3 regions of the Streptomyces sp. NPDC001922 genome follow, and region 3 is predicted to be linked to each of the others. Evidence: riboswitches for the same ligand, from Rfam matches in the RefSeq annotation. Region 3 holds a riboswitch; each other region holds the start of a gene.
What was found. Region 3 has a riboswitch for cyclic di-AMP ahead of ACFYYR_RS06325 (C40 family peptidase). Riboswitches for the same ligand answer to the same signal wherever they lie in the genome.
Positions count from the first base shown of each region.

Region 1: another riboswitch for cyclic di-AMP. It lies ahead of ACFYYR_RS19340 (M23 family metallopeptidase); the one in region 3 lies ahead of ACFYYR_RS06325 (C40 family peptidase).
Region 2: another riboswitch for cyclic di-AMP. It lies ahead of ACFYYR_RS22985 (M23 family metallopeptidase); the one in region 3 lies ahead of ACFYYR_RS06325 (C40 family peptidase).

Region 1 covers NZ_JBIASV010000009.1:379,621-385,897, forward strand. The annotation lists gene ACFYYR_RS19320 (cytochrome P450) at 1-411, shown strand, start outside; gene ACFYYR_RS19325 (hypothetical protein) at 707-907, shown strand; gene ACFYYR_RS19330 (hypothetical protein) at 1,000-2,373, opposite strand; gene ACFYYR_RS19335 (PP2C family protein-serine/threonine phosphatase) at 2,570-3,832, shown strand; cyclic di-AMP (ydaO/yuaA leader) riboswitch at 4,104-4,245, shown strand; gene ACFYYR_RS19340 (M23 family metallopeptidase) at 4,257-5,309, shown strand; gene ACFYYR_RS19345 (aldo/keto reductase) at 5,495-6,277, shown strand, end outside.
Region 2 covers NZ_JBIASV010000012.1:113,431-119,707, forward strand. The annotation lists gene ACFYYR_RS22975 (M16 family metallopeptidase) at 1-848, shown strand, start outside; gene ACFYYR_RS22980 (M16 family metallopeptidase) at 860-2,227, shown strand; cyclic di-AMP (ydaO/yuaA leader) riboswitch at 2,555-2,713, shown strand; gene ACFYYR_RS22985 (M23 family metallopeptidase) at 2,727-3,521, shown strand; gene ACFYYR_RS22990 (GntR family transcriptional regulator) at 3,730-4,437, shown strand; gene ACFYYR_RS22995 (HPr family phosphocarrier protein) at 4,707-4,988, opposite strand; gene ACFYYR_RS23000 (GNAT family N-acetyltransferase) at 5,107-6,277, shown strand, end outside.
Region 3 covers NZ_JBIASV010000003.1:191,348-197,624, forward strand. The annotation lists gene ACFYYR_RS06315 (inositol monophosphatase family protein) at 332-1,147, shown strand; gene ACFYYR_RS06320 (hypothetical protein) at 1,565-1,816, opposite strand; gene ACFYYR_RS06325 (C40 family peptidase) at 2,177-2,650, opposite strand; cyclic di-AMP (ydaO/yuaA leader) riboswitch at 2,655-2,811, opposite strand; gene ACFYYR_RS06330 (ATP-dependent Clp protease ATP-binding subunit) at 3,564-6,134, shown strand.

The DNA of each region.
Region 1 (6,277 bases), on a different contig from region 3:
GTGATCGAGGAGACGATGCGCGCCGAGGCCCCGGTGGCGAGCCTGCCGCTGCGGTACGCCGTCGAGGACATCGACGCCGGCGGGGTGACCGTCCGCAAGGGGGACGCGATCCTCGCCGCCTACGCCGCGGCGGGGCGCAACCCCGCCTCGCACGGCGCGGACGCCGACCGCTTCGACGTCACCCGGGCGGACAAGGAGCACCTCGCCTTCGGGTACGGCGCACACCACTGCCTGGGGGCGCCGCTGGCCCGCCTGGAGGCGGAGATCGCGCTGCCCGCCCTCTTCTCCCGCTTCCCGGATCTGGCGCTGGCCGTCCCGGCGGATGACCTGGAGCCGGTGGAGTCGTTCATCTCCAACGGCCACCGGAGCCTTCCCGTCCGGCTGGCGTCGGCGGTTCCGGTGGGCGGCTGACCGGCGGCGCCCCGGTGGGCCGGCCGAGAGGCGCGTACGGCGGCGCCCCGGTGGGCCGACCGGCCCGCGCGGTCGGCGGCGCCGGGCGCCGGGCGGTCGGCGGATGGCTTCCGCAGGCTTGTCCCTGCCCGGTGTCCCGCTGTACGCACAGGCCCGGCCCGGACCCTGCCCGGCCTCCGTTCGCCCGTTGCCCGGCCCGGACCCCGGACGCCCCCGCCCGGCCCGGCTTCCACCGCGCCCACCGGGGCGCCCGCGGCCGTTGCCGCCCCCCGCCCGGGTGCCGTTTCATGGCTCCATGGCAGCCATGGACGACGAGGCGCGGGCGGGGATCGGGCCCGGGCCGGAGCAGCCGGAGCGGCCGCAGCCGGCCGCCTCGGACGAGGGCGGGGAAGCCGCCTGTCTGCTGCACCGGGTCTGCACCGAGTGCGGGCGGATGAACGAGCGGGCCGGTGCGGTGCGCTGCGAGGCCTGCGGCGCGCCGCTTCCGACGGAATGAGCCGCTGAGGAGCCGGTCAGGTCGCGGACGCGGGACGCGCTCAGCCCGTCCCGCCGTTCAGCCTCGGCGGCACCGGACCTCGCACGACGCCCTCAGAACCCTCCGCCACCGAAATCGCCGCCCCCGAAGCCGCCGAAGCCTCCGCCGTCCCCGCCGCCGAAGTCGCCCGAGTTGAAGTCGCCTCCGGAGTAGTCGCCGCCGCTCCAGCCGTCCCCGAGGCCGTCCGCCCCGTACGCGTACGGCGCATTGAGCATGCTGCCCAGCAGCGTGCCCACCAGCAGCCCGGGGAGGATGCCGCCGCCGAAGTAGCCGTAGGCCCACGGGCTGTAGAGCGGCCCGGCCTCCCAGTACGGCCGCCGGCCGGAGGGGGTGTCCACGGTGCGGCCCATCGGCTCCTCGCCGTCCGCGATGCGGGCGGCGTCCGCGGCGCACACCGGCACGCTCCGCTCGCCCGCGCCCTCGGGCGCCCACTGCACGTCCTGGACCGAGGGGCCGTGGCGCGGATCGAAGAAGCACGGGGGACGGCGGTCCGGGAGCGGCTGCCCGTCCCGTCGGGCCTCCAGCGTGGTCAGCGCGAACCGCCCGTCGTCCAGCGCCTGGGTCACGCCCCGGACGTCGTCCGGCCGCCGGGCGCCGTCCATCGCGCGCTTCGCCCGGTCGTAGCAGTCCAGCGCGCGGGCGTAGTCCTCGCGCATCGCGTCGTCCGTCGCCGGGGCGGACGGGTCGAAGTCGATCCGTTCGAGCTCCTCGCCGAACGCGGTGATGTCCTCGTCGACCACCGGACGGAGCGTGGCCAGCTGCACCCGCTCCCGCTCGGCCCGGCGCTTCTTCCCGCGGCGGGACACCAGGAACACGGTGGTGCCGGCGACCGCGAGGAGGATGCCGAACGTGACCGCCAGGCCCGCGCCGCCGACCTTGTTGTAGCCGGTCGAGGTGCCCGTGTCGGTGTTCGAGCCGCCGCTCCACGAGTCGGGGGCGTGGCCGTTCGCCTGCTCGATGGCCTGGTCGACGAAGCCGGTGACCGTGGCCTTGACGTTGCCGTCGCCGGAGCGGGCCGCGGCGCCGGTGAGGTTGTCGACCGTGTTGCGCGACATCACAGAGGAGTCGGCGCCGGCGTCGAACCGGTCGCCCAGCGCGACCGCGTAGACACCGGTGATGCCGGTCTTGGTCCGCAGGTCCTGCAGCAGGGTCGACGAGGGGAACTCGGAGGTGGCGGGGAGCACGGCGACGAAGACCGGCTTGTCCGCCTTCTTGATCTTGTCCGCCAGGGCATTGGCGTCCGCGGGAGGCAGCTGGGACGCGGCCCGGGGGTCGACGTAGACGGGGCCCTGTTTCAGGGCCGCGGCGGCGCTGTCCAGTCCGTCCGCGGCCCGCGCGCCGGGAGCCATCACGGCCACCAGCACCAGAGCGGCGGCCAACAGCGCCAGCACCGGCCAGCAGGCCGTGCGGCGTACTGCGCTCTTCATACTTACGACGCTAACCCCAAAGGCGGAATAATGGGCTCTTCAGGCATACCGGATATAACGGATGGGGTGTGGGTGGCCCGGTGCCCATCACCTGGCGTACGCCGATTCGCCGTCCGGCCGGTCACCGGTGAGCCTGAGGGGGCGGTGCCGTACCGCTCCCGCGCCGCGCATGGACGGTAGGAGACACGAGGTGGGGATGCGAGTCGGGGGATCTGGCCGCACGGGCCGCGGGCTCCGCGGCAGGGCTCGGGCCCAGCGCGGGCGCGACGACGACCGCCTCGCAGGCCGGTCCCTGATCGCCCGCTGGATGCCCGCGCTGCTGATCATCGGCGGGCTGACCTTCGACCTCTCGACCCCGGCCCGGTTCACCGGCTCCCCCTTCTTCTCGGCCGCGCCGCTGGTGGCCGCTCCGTTCTTCTCGCTGCGGGCCACGGCCGCGGCGGGGGTCGCCGCCGGGGGAGCGGTCGTCGCCCTGCACCTCTACAACGGCGACGCGGGCGCCATCGAGTCGGTGACCGAGCTGGTCACCGTGCTGACCGTCGCCCTGCTCGCACTGTTCATCAACCGGGTGGTGCGGCGCGGGGACCGGCAGCTGGCGTCGGCCCGCAGCATCGCCGAGGCGGTCCAGCTCGCCGTCCTGCCGACGCCCGACGAGCGCATCGGCGGCTTCCAGGTCGCCGCCCGGTACGAGGCGGCGCTGGCCGACGCCCGGATCGGCGGCGACCTCTACGCGGTGCAGCAGACCCCGCACGGGGTCCGCCTGATCGTGGGCGACGTCCGGGGGAAGGGGCTGGGGGCCGTCGCGGCGGTCGCCGTGGTCATCGGCGCCTTCCGGGAGGCGGCGGAGGAGGAACCGGATCTGGTGGAGGTCGCCGCCCGGCTCGAACGGGCGCTGGCCCGCGAGGCGCGCGGCGAGGACCTGGACCGGTTCGAGGGCTTCACCACCGCGGTGCTGGCGGAGGTGGGCGCCGCGCGCCCCTCCGCCACCGACGGGGTGCCGCCCGAGGGCACGCTGCGCGTCCTCAACCGCGGCCACCCGGCGCCGCTGCTGCTCTCCGCCGACGGCTCGGTGTGCGGGGTCGAGCCGCGGGTGGCCTCGCTCCCGCTCGGGATGGGGGATCTGGGGGCCTGGCCGGAGCAGATCGACACCTTCGACTTCCCGCGCGGGTCGACCCTGCTGCTGTTCACCGACGGCGTGACCGAGGCCCGGGACGAGAAGGGCGTCTTCTACGACCCGGCGCAGCGGCTCGACGGCCGGCTGTTCTCCGGGCCCGACGCCCTCCTCGACGCGCTCGTCGAGGACGTGGCCCGGCACACCGGGGGTGAGCCGGCGGACGACATGGCGCTGCTGGCGGTCAGCCGGCCGGGGCGGCGGCAGCCGGAGCGCCGGCGGACCGTGGGGCTGACCCGCGGCGCGGGCGAGGGCCGGGCCGCCGCCCCGGCACCCTACGGTCCGTGACCGGAATGCATCACTTCGCATAACAAGTGACGCACGATCAGCCGGAACGTGTTTCGCGGAGTGGATCAACTCGCCCCTGTTGGGCGGCACATGTCCGGATTGCTCCCGCCTCAATCTGTTAACGATCAACGAGAACCGCTTGGAATCCAGCCCCGGCCCTATTAACGTTCGATAACGCAGCGCGGTCGTCCCAGCCGTCACAAGAGACGGCACCGTGCGCCATCGCCGAATCCCGCACACACAGCACCACCCCGCAGGGCCTGCACCACCGGACACACCAGCACCACCTGCACCCAGGGAACCGGGGAACCAACACCTTGGGGTGAATCGGGCGTCTCTCCCAGAGGGGTCCGTAGGAGACCTTCCTGCTCCGAACCCGTCAGCTAACCCGGTAGGCGAGAAGGAAGGAAAGGAGTGCGCCCGCGTGGCGTCCAACAGGCCTGCCCCCGAATCCCCGTACACACCCCAGAGTTTCGATCCCGGATTCGGTGAGGAACCCCCGGCCGCAGCGGGTGACTGGAACCCGACCGAGGAATCCGTCGCCCCGATACGCGGCCGGCACCGCGTCGTCAAGCAGCGCGGTGGCGGCATGGCCCGCAGTGGCGCCGTTCTCGGCGTGGGCGTCTTCGCCGCCGTCGGCGCGGGCGGCATGGCCAGTGCGCAGGAGAAGCCGCCGGTCTCCATCTCCATGCCGGACCTCTCCCACGTCTCGGAGAAGCTTCCCGACGCCGCCTCCCTGCCCGGCATCGGCTCCCTGGTCGCGGACGACGCGGACCAGGCCCCGGTCGCCGTCGCCTCCGCCTCCCCGCTGAGCGACGCCGGGCTCACCGAGGAGGAGGCCGCCGACGGCACCGGCGCGGGCGAGGCGCTGCGCGCCCGCATCATGCGCCAGGCCGAGCAGCAGCAGACCGCCGCCGAGAAGGCCGAGCGCGCGGCCGCGGAGAAGGCCGCCGCGGAGAAGGCCGCCGAGCAGGCCGAGCAGGCCGAGCGGAAGCAGGCCGCGGCCGCCGCCGCGAAGAAGAAGGCCGCGGAGGAAGCGGCACGCAAGAAGGCCGAGGCCGAGCGGGTGGCGAAGCTCGCCAAGGAGTTCACCGTCCCGGTCTCCTCCTACACCCTCACCTCCAGCTTCGGGCAGGCCGGCGACCTCTGGTCCAACGACCACACCGGCCAGGACTTCGCGGCCCCCACCGGCACCCCCGCCAAGGCGGTCCACGGCGGCACCATCACCCAGGCCGGCTGGGCCGGGGCGTACGGCTACCGGATCGTGCTCACCCTCGACGACGGCACCGAGGTCTGGTACTGCCACCTCTCCTCGATGACGAAGACCTCCGGCAAGGTGACCACGGGCGAGACCATCGGCCGCGTCGGCGCCACCGGCAACGTCACCGGTCCCCACCTCCACCTCGAGGTCCGTCCCGACGGCGGCTCCCCGATCGACCCGGCCTCCTGGCTGCGGGACCGCGGCCTCTCCATCTGACGGCCGCTCCCGCCACCGGCGCCCGCCGCCGCATCCTCCGACAGCCCTGGTGACGTCCCCCCGACACCAGGGCTGTCGGCCTGTCCGCGGCGCCCCGGCGCAGCCGCCCGCGGAACGACAACAGCCTCCCCCGTACCGCGGTTGGCGACGGAATAGGCCCCACCGTCCCGCCGTTCACGCCTGATATGGCTGATCAGCGCAAGTCCCTCGGCGACCTGACCGTCTCCCCGCTCTGCCTCGGCGGCAATGTCTTCGGCTGGACCGCGGACGAGGCGGAGTCCTTCGCCGTTCTCGACGCGTACACCGCGGCCGGCGGCAACTTCGTGGACACGGCCGACGCCTACTCGGCCTGGGTGCCGGGCCATGCCGGCGGCGAGTCAGAGACGGTCCTCGGCAACTGGATGGCCGCCCGCGGCAATCGCGCGGACGTCGTGATCGCGACGAAGGTGGGGGCGCACCCCGACTACAAGGGGCTCTCCGCGAAGACCGTCAAGGAAGCGGCCGAGCAGTCGCTGCGCCGCCTCCGCACGGACTGCATCGACCTCTACTACACGCACTACGACGACCCCGCCCTCCCCGTCGAGGAGTTCCTCACCGCCCTGGACGCGCTCGTCCGGGAGGGCAAGGTCCGGCAGATCGCCGCGTCGAACATCACCCCGGAGCGGCTGGAGGAGGCGCTGCTCTTCTCCGAACGCGAGGGCCTGGCGCGGTACGTGGCCCTCCAGCCGCACTACAACCTGGTCTCCCGCCACACCTACGAAGGGCCGCTCGCCGAGGTCGCCGCCCGGCACGGCCTGGGCGCGGTTCCCTACTTCGCGCTCGCCGCCGGCTTCCTCACCGGCAAGTACCGGCCGGGCACCACGGTGGACAGCGCCCGCGCGGGCCGGGCGGCGGAGTACCAGGGCACCGAGCGCGGCGAGCGTGTCCTGGCCGCGCTCGACGGGATCGCGACCGCGCGGGGAGCCGAG
Region 2 (6,277 bases), on a different contig from region 3:
CGTACCACCACACCCCGATCGGCTCGATGGCCGACCTGGACGCCGCCTCGCTGGAGGACGCGCGGAACTTCTTCCGCACGTACTACGCGCCGAACAACGCGGTGCTCTCCGTCGTCGGCGACATCGACCCCGAGCAGACGCTCGCCTGGATCGAGAAGTACTTCGGCACCATCCCCGGCCACGACGGCAAGCAGCCGCCGCGCGACGGTTCGCTGCCCGACGTGCTCGGCGGGCAGCTGCGCGAGGTCGTCCAGGAGGAGGTGCCCGCCCGCGCCCTGATGGCCGCCTACCGGCTGCCGCACGACGGGACCCGGGAGGCCGACGCCGCCGACCTGGCGCTGACCGTGCTCGGCGGCGGCGAGTCCTCGCGGCTGCACAACCGGCTGGTCCGCCGCGACCGCACGGCCGTCGCCGCGGGCTTCGGCCTGCTCCGGCTCGCCGGTGCGCCCTCGCTCGGCTGGCTGGACGTGAAGACCTCCGGCGGCGTCGAGGTGCCGGTCATCGAGGCCGCCGTCGACGAGGAACTCGCCCGCTTCGCCGCGGAGGGGCCGACGCCCGAGGAGATGGAGCGCGCCCAGGCCCAGCTGGAGCGCGAGTGGCTGGACCAGCTCGCCACCGTCGGCGGCCGCGCCGACCAGCTGTGCCGCTACGCCGTGCTGTTCGGAGACCCGCAGCTGGCGCTGACCGCCGTCCAGCGGGTCCTGGACATCACCGCCGAGGAGGTGCAGGCCGTGGCCGCCGCCCGGCTGCGCCCGGACAACCGCGCGGTCCTCGTCTACGAGCCGACCGCCCCCGCCGACGACGACACCGCCGCCGACGACACCGCAGACCAGGAGGCGGACCGGTGACCGACGCCACCATGACCTTCCACCCCCAGCCGCAGGGCGGCATCGCCAAGCCGTGGGCCTTCCCGGCCCCCGAGCGCGCCACCCTGCCCAACGGCCTCACCGTGCTGCACTGCCACCGGCCCGGCCAGCAGGTGGTGGCCGTCGACATCAACCTCGACGCCCCGCTGGACGCCGAGCCCGAGGGGCTGGACGGGGTCGCCACGATCATGGCCCGGGCCCTGTCCGAGGGCACCGACAAGCACACGGCCGAGGAGTTCGCCGCCGAGCTGGAGCGCTGCGGCGCCACGCTCGACGCGCACGCCGACCACCCCGGCGTCCGGGTCTCCCTGGAGGTCCCCGCCTCCCGGCTGGCCAAGGCGCTCGGGCTGCTCGCCGACGCGCTGCGCGCCCCGGCGTTCCCCGACGGCGAGGTCGAGCGGCTCGTCGCCAACCGGCTGGACGAGATCCCGCACGAGCAGGCCAACCCGGCCCGCCGCGCCGCCAAGGAGCTCTCCAAGGAGCTCTTCCCGGCCTCGTCCCGGATGTCCCGCCCCCGGCAGGGCACCGAGGAGACCGTCGCACGCATCGACGCCGCGGCCGTCCGGGCCTTCTACGAGGCCCACGTCCGGCCCGCCACCGCCACCGCGGTGGTCGTCGGCGACCTGGCCGGCACCGACCTCGCCGCGGTGCTCGGCGACACCCTGGGCGCCTGGACCGGCGGCCCCGCCGAGCTGCGCCCGGTACCGCCGGTGACCGCCGACGACACCGGCCGCGTGGTGATCGTGGACCGGCCCGGCGCCGTGCAGACCCAGCTGCTGATCGGCCGCATCGGCCCGGACCGGCACGACCGGGTGTGGTCGGCCCAGGTGCTCGGGATCTACTGCCTCGGCGGCACCCTCACCTCCCGGCTCGACCGGGTGCTGCGCGAGGAGAAGGGCTACACCTACGGCGTGCGGGCCTTCGGCCAGGTGCTGCGCTCCGGCCCCGACGGCACGGGCGCCTCGCTGCTGGCCATCAGCGGCTCGGTGGACACCGCCTCCACCGGCCCGGCGCTCGACGACGCCTGGAAGGTGCTGCGCACTCTCGCGGCCGAGGGCCTGACCGACGCCGAGCGGGACGTCGCCGTGCAGAACCTCGTCGGGGTCGCGCCGCTGAAGTACGAGACGGCCGCGGCCGTCGCCGGCACTCTCGCCGACCAGGTCGAGCAGCACCTGCCGGACGACTACCAGGCACAGCTCTACGCCCGGCTCGCCGAGACCGGCACCGTGGAGGCGACGGCGGCGGCCGTCAGCGCCTTCCCGGTGGACCGGCTGGTCACCGTGCTCGTGGGCGACGCCTCGCAGATCGAGGAGCCGGTGCGGGCGCTCGGCATCGGCGAGGTGAAGGTGGTCGGCGGCTGAGCCGACCCGGCCCGGAGGCGGTGAGCGGGGAGGGTGCGTGCCCAACCCGGCGGTCCGCCGGGCCCGTTGCGGCGACGCCGCCCCAAGGGGCTTGTCCCCGGGGCCGGCTGACGCCGCGTCGGTCCGTTCCGGCGGACCGTGACACGACAGCGAACCCCGGTGCCGGGTACGGCACCGGGGTTCGGTCGTATGCCCGTTTTGTAGGTGAGGGCGAGTGTTCTCCTGTGGTGTGTGCAACAAAGATCGGCATTTCTTTGGCGATTGAAAGATGTCCCGTTTAGCGTCGGTGCGGCTGTTCGGTCGGACACCGGCCGCACCCGCGGCACCGGACAGTCATCGCCGAGTCCCCGTACGGCGCGAGCCAGGGGAGCCGGGGACCCGTGCGCAGTCCCTGGGGTGAATCGGACGCCTCTCCGGAGGGGTCCGTAGGAGACCTTCCTGCTCCGAACCCGTCAGCTAACCCGGTAGGCGAGAAGGAAGGAAAGGAGCACGCCGCCCCATGGCGTTCACCCGTGCCACCGGGAAACACCGCCGTCCGAGCCGCATGGCCCGCTCCGGCGCGAACATCGCAGGCATAGCCGCGCTCACCGCCGCAGGCGCCGTCACCTCGGTCGCCACGCCCGCGCTCGCCGCGCCCGGGGAGACCCCGGCGCCCGAGGAGACCGGGCTGCGCCAGGCGATCGTCGCCGGGGACACCCTCGCCGACACGATCGACGCCCAGGCGGAGGCCCAGCAGGAGGCCGCCGACGCGGCCGCCGCCAAGGCCAAGGCCGAGGCCGAGGCGAAGAAGCGGGCCGCCGAGGCGCGGCGCGAGGCCGCCGCCAAGGCCGAGAAGGCGCGCGAGGCCAAGGAGCGGGCCGCCCGCGAGGCCGAGCGCAAGCGTCTCAACACCTTCGTCCTCCCCGTTGAGGGCAGCAGCGTCTCCACCGGCTATCAGGCCTCCGGCGGCGCCTGGTCCTCCGGCAGCCACACCGGCATCGACTTCCACGCGTCCACCGGCACCTCCGTCCACGCCGTCGGCGCGGGCGAGGTCGTCGAGGCGGGCTGGGGCGGCGCCTACGGCAACAACGTGGTGATCAAGATGAAGGACGGTACGTACACCCAGTACGGCCACCTGTCCTCCATCGGTGTCTCCGTGGGCGAGACGGTCACCCCGGGGAAGCAGATCGGCCTGTCCGGCAACACCGGCAACACCACGGGCCCGCACCTGCACTTCGAGGCCCGTACCTCTCCCGACTACGGCTCGGACATGGACCCGGTCGCCTACCTCCGGTCGCACGGCCTCAGCCTCTGAGGCCTCGGGCCGCCGCCGGGCCGCACGGCAACGCCGGTCCGGCACGTCCAGCGGAGTTCGCCGGTCCGGCCTGTCCGAAAGACAACGCCGGTCCGGCGGTACGCATCGGAAACGCCTCCGCATTGCCATAGAGTTCCTGAACGGGGCGGCGCCGAATTGTGCTTCGCCCTTCACCTTTCACAGGAGGTCGGGCGATGCGGGGGCGACGGTGAACGGCAATACGCTGCCGACGGCCGGCAAAGGAATTCCGGCGCACGCGGTGTGCCAGGCGATCCGGGACGACATCGTCTCCGGTGCGCACCCGCCCGGCAGCCGGCTCACCGAGGAGGTGCTGGCCCGCCGGTACGGCGTCTCCCGGGTGCCCGTGCGGGAGGCCCTGCGCACGCTGGAGTCCGAGGGGTTCGTGACCACGCGCCGGCACGCCGGTGCCTGTGTCGCCGAGCCCACCGCGCAGGAGGCGGCCGACCTCCTCGACATGCGGGTGCTGCTGGAACCGCTGGGCGCCGCCCGTGCCGCACAGCGCCGCACCGAGGCCCACCTCAAGGTGTTGCGCGGACTGGTCCGGCTGGGCCAGGAGCGGGCCCGCCGGGGGCACACCGCGGATCTGCGGCCGCTCGGCGACTGGTTCCACGAGACCCTCGCCCAGGCGTCCGGCAGCCCCAGCCTGGCCTCGCTGCTCACCCAGGTCCGCCGCAAGGTCACCTGGGTGTACGCGGCCCATCCGCCGGTCCGCAGGGCCGAGTCCTGGCAGGAGTACGGGGCGGTCACCGACGCGGTGGCGCGGCGTGACGCGGACCGGGCCCGCGCGCTGATGGCCGCGCACGCCGAACGTTCCCTGGCGGCCTACCGACTGCGCCGGCCCTTTCCGGTGAGAAATCCGAAACAACCCGTCAACACGCTGAGCGCGGGGAATTAACAGAATTCCGGTACCGGCGGGCGGGAATTCGGTCCGCGCATTCCCGTCGGACGGGAAGGGGAACGGGAATCGGGACGGGGACGGAAAAGGGCCGGGCCGCGGCGCCCCTCCGAGAGGTTCACCACGGCCCGGCCGTGCACGCATGTCCCCGGCGGTCCGCACAGTGGCGGCCCGCACGTCGGCGGTCTGCACGGTGTCCCTTCCCGCGGCGGCCGCGCGCCGGACACCCGCAGGGCCGCCCACCGGGGCGGACCTGGTGCAAGGACCCCTCAGACGGTCTCCGGGAGCTCCTCCAGCCCCTCGGCGACCAGCTTCGCCAGCCGGTCCAGAGCGGCCTCGGCACCGTCGGCCTCGGAGGAGAGGACGATCTCCTCGCCGCCCTGGGCACCCAGTCCCAGCACGGCCAGCATCGAAGCGGCGTTGACCGGGGTGCCCTCGGGCTTGGCGATCGTCACGGGGACGCCGGAGGCGTTCGCCGCGCGAACGAAGATCGAAGCAGGCCGGGCATGCAGGCCCTCGGCCCAGCCGACAGTGACGCGGCGCTCAACCATGGTGTTGCCCTTCGGGTCGTGGCGGTCTTCAGATGGGACAGTTGTCTAGACCAGACGCGGCCAGTCTCTCACGGCACTTCCGGTGCTCCCCGCGGCCCTGCGCCCGTAGGCTTGGGCCATGGAACTGCCGTCGGAGCACGCCTACCCGACCCACTGGGAAGCCGACGTCGTGCTGCGTGACGGCGGCACCGCCCAGATCCGGCCCATCACTCCCGATGACGCCCAGCGCCTGGTGAGCTTCTACGAGCAGGTCTCGGACGAGTCGAAGTACTACCGCTTCTTCGCACCGTACCCCCGGCTCTCCGATCGCGATGTGCGCCGGTTCACCCACCACGACTACGTGGACCGGGTCGGCCTGGCGGCGACGGTGGGCGGCGAATTCATCGCCACCGTGCGGTACGACCGGATCGACGAGCGGGGCATGGCGGCGTCCGTCCCCGCCGACGAGGCCGAGGTCGCCTTCCTCGTCCAGGACGCCCACCAGGGCCGGGGCGTGGCCTCCGCGCTCCTGGAGCACATCGCCGCGGTCGCCCGCGAGCGCGGCATTCGCCGCTTCGCCGCCGAGGTGCTGCCCGCCAACACCAAGATGATCAAGGTGTTCACCGACGCCGGGTACACCCAGAAGCGCAGCTTCGAGGACGGGGTGGTGCGGCTCGAGTTCGGTCTCGAACCCACCGACCGGTCGCTCGCCGTGCAGCGCGGCCGGGAGCAGCGGGCCGAGGCCCGCTCCGTGCAGCGGCTGCTCGGTCCGGGCTCGGTCGCGGTCATCGGAACCGGGCGGCGGCCCGGCGGCGTCGGGCGCTCGGTGCTGCGCAATCTCCTCGACGGGGGCTTCACCGGCCGCGTCTACGCGGTCAACCACGCCTTCCCGGACGGCACCACGGAGCTGGAGGGGGTCCCCGCCTGCCGCTCGGTGAAGGACATCGACGAGCCGGTGGACCTCGCCGTCGTCGCGGTGCCCGCCGAGCACGTGCCGGCGGTGGTCGCCGACTGCGGCGAGCACGGCGTGCAGGGGCTGGTGGTCGTCTCCTCCGGCTACGCGGAGAGCGGGCCGGAAGGCCGCGACCGGCAGCGCGAACTCGTGCGGCAGGCACGCTCGTACGGGATGCGGATCATCGGGCCCAACGCCTTCGGCGTGCTCAACACCGACCCCGGGGTACGCCTCAACGCCTCCCTCTCGCCCGAGCTTCCCCCCGCGGGGCGGCTCGGCCTCTTCACCCAGTCCGGCGCGATCGGCATCGCCCTCCTCTCCGGCCTGCACCGGCGCGGCGGCGGGCACGTCGGGATCT
Region 3 (6,277 bases):
GGCACAGATAGACGGGCTGCACAACCGCTACGTCTGCGGCATCTGCGGCTGGGTCAGCCCGCCCGAGGAAGAGAACCCCCCACCCCCCGTACCCCGCGTCGAGGACTGACCCCTCTCGCCACGCGCCCCCGGCGAGGGCCGAACCCCTCGCCGGAAGCCGCCTCGCCGAGCGTCGCCCCTCGGCGAGGACGGATACCGGCCCCCGGAGGCCCCTCCCCACCGCGTCGGCCGCGACGACCACGCCCCCCACCACCGGCACCGACCCGCCGCGAGGCGGCGCGCACCGATCGCGTTAGATGGACGCATGTTCGGCTCTGGAACGTATGGTGCGGTGGAAGAATTGATCCGGACCGTGGTCGCCGAGGAGGTGCTCTCCCGCTTCGGCAGGCTGTCGGATGCCGACATCAGCGAGAAGACCGGCCCTGGGGACCTCGTCACGGTCGCGGACCGGAACGTGGAGGAGCGGCTCACCGAGGTGCTGAGCTCGATGGCCCCCGGCTCGCTGGTCATCGGCGAGGAGGCGGTGGCGGCCGACCCCGGCCTGCTGGACTCCCTGCACGACGACGGCCCGGTCTGGATCATCGATCCGATCGACGGGACGGCCAACTTCGTCCGCGGGCTGCCCGAGTTCGCCACCCTGGTGTCCGTCGTGCGCCACGGCGAACTGCTGGCCTCGTGGACCCATCTGCCGGTGCCGGGCCTGACGGCCGTGGCACGGCGCGGCGAGGGGGCACTGCTCGACGGTGCGCCGCTGCGGCTGCGCCCCGCCCCGAGAAGCGGCGTCCTGCAGGTGGCGAGCGCCCGGCCCGCCCACCTGACCGCCGAGCAGCAGCACCGCTTCTACGAACTGGCCCCGGAGCACGGCGTGAAGGCGTGCGCGAGCGGTTCGGCGGGGTGCGACTACCTGGACGTGGCGCGGAGCGAACTGGACGCGGTCGCCTACACCTGGGACAACCCCTGGGACCACGCCGCCGGTGTGCTGCTCGTGCAGGAGGCCGGCGGGACCGCGCTCACGGCGCGCGGGGAGCCGTTCCGCATGAACCAGGGCGTCGTCCCGTTCACCGCCGCACGGGATGCCTCGACGGCGCGACGGGTCGCGGAGCTGCTGGCCGTACCGCTCCCTTCGGCCACTCCGTCCGAGAGCTGACACCGCGTCTCCCGGACGCGGGCCGGGCCTCCCGGCCGGATACCGGCAGGTGGCCGAAAGCGTGCGCGGGATCGTCCCTCGGCCGGATGTTCCCCTTCTCGGCCCGCGTTTGCGCCACGATCAGGGGGCAGCACTTCCTACGGGCTCCACGGAGCGTCTTCTCATCCGATGGACGACGACAGACGACAGGAGGCAGCCGTGAGGATCGATCCGGCGGAGATCCGCAACCAGTGCCCGCAGTGCGGCGCACCGATGCAGCAGAGCCCCAAGGGCGGCTGGCTGTGCACCAATTGCGGCGCCCAGCGCTGACACTCCGGTTCCGGTCCACGCCGGGCTCCGGACGGACCCCGGCGGGCCGGCCGGACGCCCGCCTTCCCGTTGACCGCACACCCGTCCCACCCGACGGACGGCTCTCCGTCAGCCTTTCTCCGTCGGCCCGCGCCAGAAGCGACGTTTTCCGGTCAGAGTTTCGCTGCGGCGGGTGAGCCGGACTTCGGGTCGCATGGCGCATCGGAAATATCGGCGGACGGTGACCTCGCATGCGGAGAAGAAACCGCGCGGCGTCACCGCGCCATCACTCCGCGATACGGCGGGAATGGCCGGCGGCCGCGCCGAACCGGAATGCAGGGGTGAAAGCACCGGCCATGACCACTTCTCCGGGTCGGTCATGGCCGGTGCCCCACGTATCACCCGCCCGAAGAGCGGCGGGATATCCGTACGGGGCGCGATACCGGCATACGGGCGGGCCGGTCAGGGAAACGGAATGGAATATCCGGGGCAAGCGGAATTTCCCTCTCCGGACCGCCGTATGCGCTCGGCCGGTGAAAGCCGGTACGCCCGGAAACCTCCGCCGACTCCTGCCTCGGCCTCACGAGGGAGGCCGGGGCCGGCGTCGGCGCCGGCGGCCGGGCGCGGCCGGCCCGCGACGGGACCATCCGCGGCACCGGCCGACGCGGCCGACCCCGCCCCGGCCGGTCCGGCCGCCAGGCCGTCCGGCCCCCAGCCAGTCCGGCCGAGCGGCGGTACGGCCTACTTGACCCGCCCGTACCAGACGCTGCGGGTCCAGATCCGCTCCTTGCGCACCGTCCTCCCGGGCTTCGGCGAATGCCAGATCCTGCCCTTCCCCGCATAGATGCCGACGTGGTAGACGCTGCCACCCGAGTGGAAGAAGACCAGGTCACCCGCCTTTCGGGAGCGCACCGAGACATGGCGGGTCTTGTTGTACTGGGCAGCCGCCGTGCGTGGCAGCTTCTTGCCCACCCGCTTGAACGAGTACAGCGTGAGGCCGGAGCAGTCGAACCGGTGCGGGCCCACCGCACCGTAGCGGTAGGGGGATCCCTTCTTGGAAGCCGCGATCCTCAGAGCCTTGCCGGCCGGCGTGGCCGCTTCCGCGGTGGGCGCGGCAGCGGGTATCAGCGTCGAACCGGCGAGAGCGGCGGCCGTGAGAACCGAGGTGGTTCCGGCACGGGATATGAGCGCAGGAATGCGTGTACGCGCAGACATGCGGAAGCCCTTCGTCATCCGCCTGCGAAAGATGACCTGTCGGGTTCGGGCCGGCGAAGTTGCCCGGCCACATGATGTGGCTTCACCCCAAGAGCCATCACCTTCATGGCTCGGTCGTGCTTGGGTCTCCCGCTCCTGCCGAAGGTGGGTGTTCGCGGTACATCCGGACGGCGGCAGGACTCGGCGTCCATCCGGATCGCCCCGCCTCGGTCGGCGGGGGCTTGTTGTCGGTTATGGATCCTGCGTCATCAACCACCGTATTTCAGAGCCGAAATGGCCTTCTGTGAACTTCTTCACTCTCATCCGATTGGGCGATCCGGGCGCGCCGGGCGGTGTGAATACCTTCGGTAACGGGCTTTGATCAGCCTGAAGTTGGGCATCTTCAGCGCCACTTCCCGGCACTTCCGGTATCCCCAACTCCGCTTCTTCGCAGTCGAGTTGACGGTGTGACAGATGAACACTGCCGGGAGTGTGCCGCTGACGGGGAACCACCTCCCAGGGGCGCCCCCGGAGGGCGCCGGCCCTCGCGGGACGCCGCGCGGAGCGGAGGGCCGGCCGGAGGTCACGGAACGGCGGACCGGCACGGCCGGCGCCCGCGCCGCGTCGGCCGCACACGATGCGGACGGGGGCCCGGCCGGGCTCCGCGCGGGACGACTCCGCGACTCCCCGGCCGGTCGGCGCCCGCGGAGTCACCCATGACCGCGAGCGGCCGGAGTGAGTCCTTCCGGCTGCCGGCCCGACCCGGCGCACCGCCTCCGTCCGGGCCCGGCACACTGCCCCCATATCGTCTAAATTGGGGCAGGTGGGGTTACGGCGGTCCGTTGTACGCCGGGCCTGCGGGACCGTGTCCGACCGCCGCACGCGCACCGAGACAGCGTGGCCCGGTCCGGCCGGACCACGGGGACGGATACCCATGACCGACGGCCAGCAGGGTCCCGAGGACCACGGCCCGGACCCCCTCGGAGACTTCTTCTCGCACTTCCTCGGCGGCGGCCAGCCCGGGCAGCCGCCGGACGCGCGGCGCATCGACTTCAGCCGCATGATGAGCGGCTCCGCGCGGCAGCTCGTCTCCGCCGCGGCCACCTACGCCGCCCGGCACGGCAGCTCCGACCTCGACACCGAGCACCTGTTGCGGGCCGCGCTCTCCACCGAGCCGACGCGCGGCATGGTCACCCGGGCCGGCGCGGACCCCGACGCGCTCGCCGCGGAGATCGACCGGCAGGCCGGGAACGGACCGCCGCGCACCTCGATCGCCGTCACCCCGGCGGTCAAGCGCGCCCTGCTCGACGCCCATGAGATCGCGCGCTCCACCGGTGCCTCGTACATCGGCCCGGAGCACATGCTCGTGGCGCTGGCCGCGAACCGCGACTCCACGGCCGGCCAGATTCTCAACGCCGCGCACTTCTCGCCGCCGGCCGGATCCCGGGACGGCTCGACGAGCACGTCCGGTACCACCGGGCAGCGGCCCGGACCGGAGGAGCGGAACACCCCGAACCTCGACAAGTACGGCCGGGACCTCACCGAGCTGGCCACCGAAGGCCGGATCGACCCGGTGATCGGGCGCGACGAGGAGATCGAGCAGACCATCGAGGTGCTCGCGCGCCGGGGCAAGAACAACCCCGTCATGATCGGTGAGGCGGGGGTCGGCAAGACCGCCATCGTCGAGGGCCTGGCCCAGCGGATCGCCGACGGCGACGTCCCCGACATCCTCCTCGGCCGCCGGGTCATCCAGCTGGACCTCTCCGGAGTGGTGGCCGGCACCCGTTTCCGCGGGGACTTCGAGGAGCGGCTCACCGGCCTGATCGACGAGATCCGCACCCACTCGGACCAGCTGGTCGTCTTCATCGACGAGCTGCACACCGTCGTCGGCGCGGGCGGCGGTTCCGAGGGCGGGGCCATGGACGCCGGCAACATGCTCAAACCCGCGCTGGCCCGCGGGGAGCTCCACGTCGTGGGTGCGAGCACGCTGGAGGAGTACCGCCGCTACGTCGAGCGGGACGCCGCGCTCGCCCGGCGGTTCCAGCCCGTCCTCGTCCCCGAGCCCAGCACCGCCGACGCCGTGGAGATCCTGCGCGGACTGCGCGACCGCTACGAGGCGCACCACCAGGTCCGGTACACCGACGAGGCGCTGTTCGCGGCCGTCGAGTTCTCCGACCGCTACCTGACCGACCGGTACCTGCCCGACAAGGCGATCGATCTGATGGACCAGGCCGGGGCCCGGGTCCGGCTGCGGTCCGCCACCCGGGGCACCGACGTACGCGCCATGGAGCGCGAAGCCGAGCAGCTCGCCCGGGACAAGGACCAGGCGGTCGCCGCCGAACAGTACGAGCGGGCCACCGAACTGCGCGACCGCATCGCCGATCTGGACGGCCGCATCGGCAGCGGCAGCCACCAGCGTGGCCAGGTGGACGAGGTCACGATGGAGGACATCGCCGGCGTCGTGTCCCGGCAGACCGGCATCCCCGTCAGCAGCCTCACCGAGGAGGAGCGGGACCGGCTGCTCAGCCTGGAGGAGCATCTGCACCACCGGGTCGTCGGGCAGAACGAGGCCGTGGCGGCGGTGGCCGACGCGGTGCTGCGGTCCCGGGCGGGGCTGGCCGACCCGGACCGCCCGATCGGGAGCTTCCTCTTCCTCGGCCCCACGGGCGTCGGCAAGACCGAGCTCGCCCGGGCACTGGCCGAGGCGCTCTTCGCGAGCGAGGACCGGATGATCCGGCTGGACATGAGCGAGTACCAGGAGCGGCACACCGTCAGCCGGCTGGTCGGCGCGCCCCCCGGATACGTCGGGCACGAGGAGGCCGGGCAGTTCACCGAGGCGGTGCGGCGGAACCCGTACTCACTGCTGCTGCTGGACGAGGTCGAGAAGGCGCACCCGGATGTCTTCAACATCCTGCTGCAGGTGCTCGACGACGGGCGGCTCACCGACTCCCAGGGCCGCACGATCGACTTCAAGAACACCGTCATCGTCATGACCAGCAATCTGGGCTCGGAAGCGATCAGCGGCCGGGGCGGCGCGCCGGGGTTCGGCGCGGGGGACGCGGACGCCGAGGAGGAGGCCCGGCGCGAGCGGGCGCTGCGCCCGCTGCGGGAGCACTTCCGGCCGGAGTTCCTCAACCGCATCGACGAGATCGTGATCTTCCGCCGGCTCGCCGACGAACAGCTCCGGGAGATCACCAACCTGCTGCTGGACGAGACCCGGCGCCGGCTGCGCGCCCAGGACGTGGCGGTGGACATCTCCGCGAAGGCCGTCGACTGGCTCGCCCACCAGGGGTACCAGCCGGAGTACGGTGCCCGGCCGCTGCGCCGGACCATCCAGCGCGAGGTGGACAACCGGCTCTCCCGGATGCTGCTCGACGGCAACCTGCGGCCGCACACCAGCCTCCGGATCGACGTGGAGGACGGCCGGCTGACCTTCCACCGGGGCGAGGACACCCCGGCGCACCGGGTGCTGAGCCCTGCCGGCGGGCCCGACGGCAGGGCATGACGCACCGGTTCCGGGCGCGGTGCCCGGACCGCTCCGCCGGGGTACCGGAGGTGGCGCTCCACCGGCGATCGGGGAGGTCGGAGCCGAGATGCCCGGAACGCCCGGTTGTGTGACTGTGGAATCAAGGACCGCCGATCGGGTGA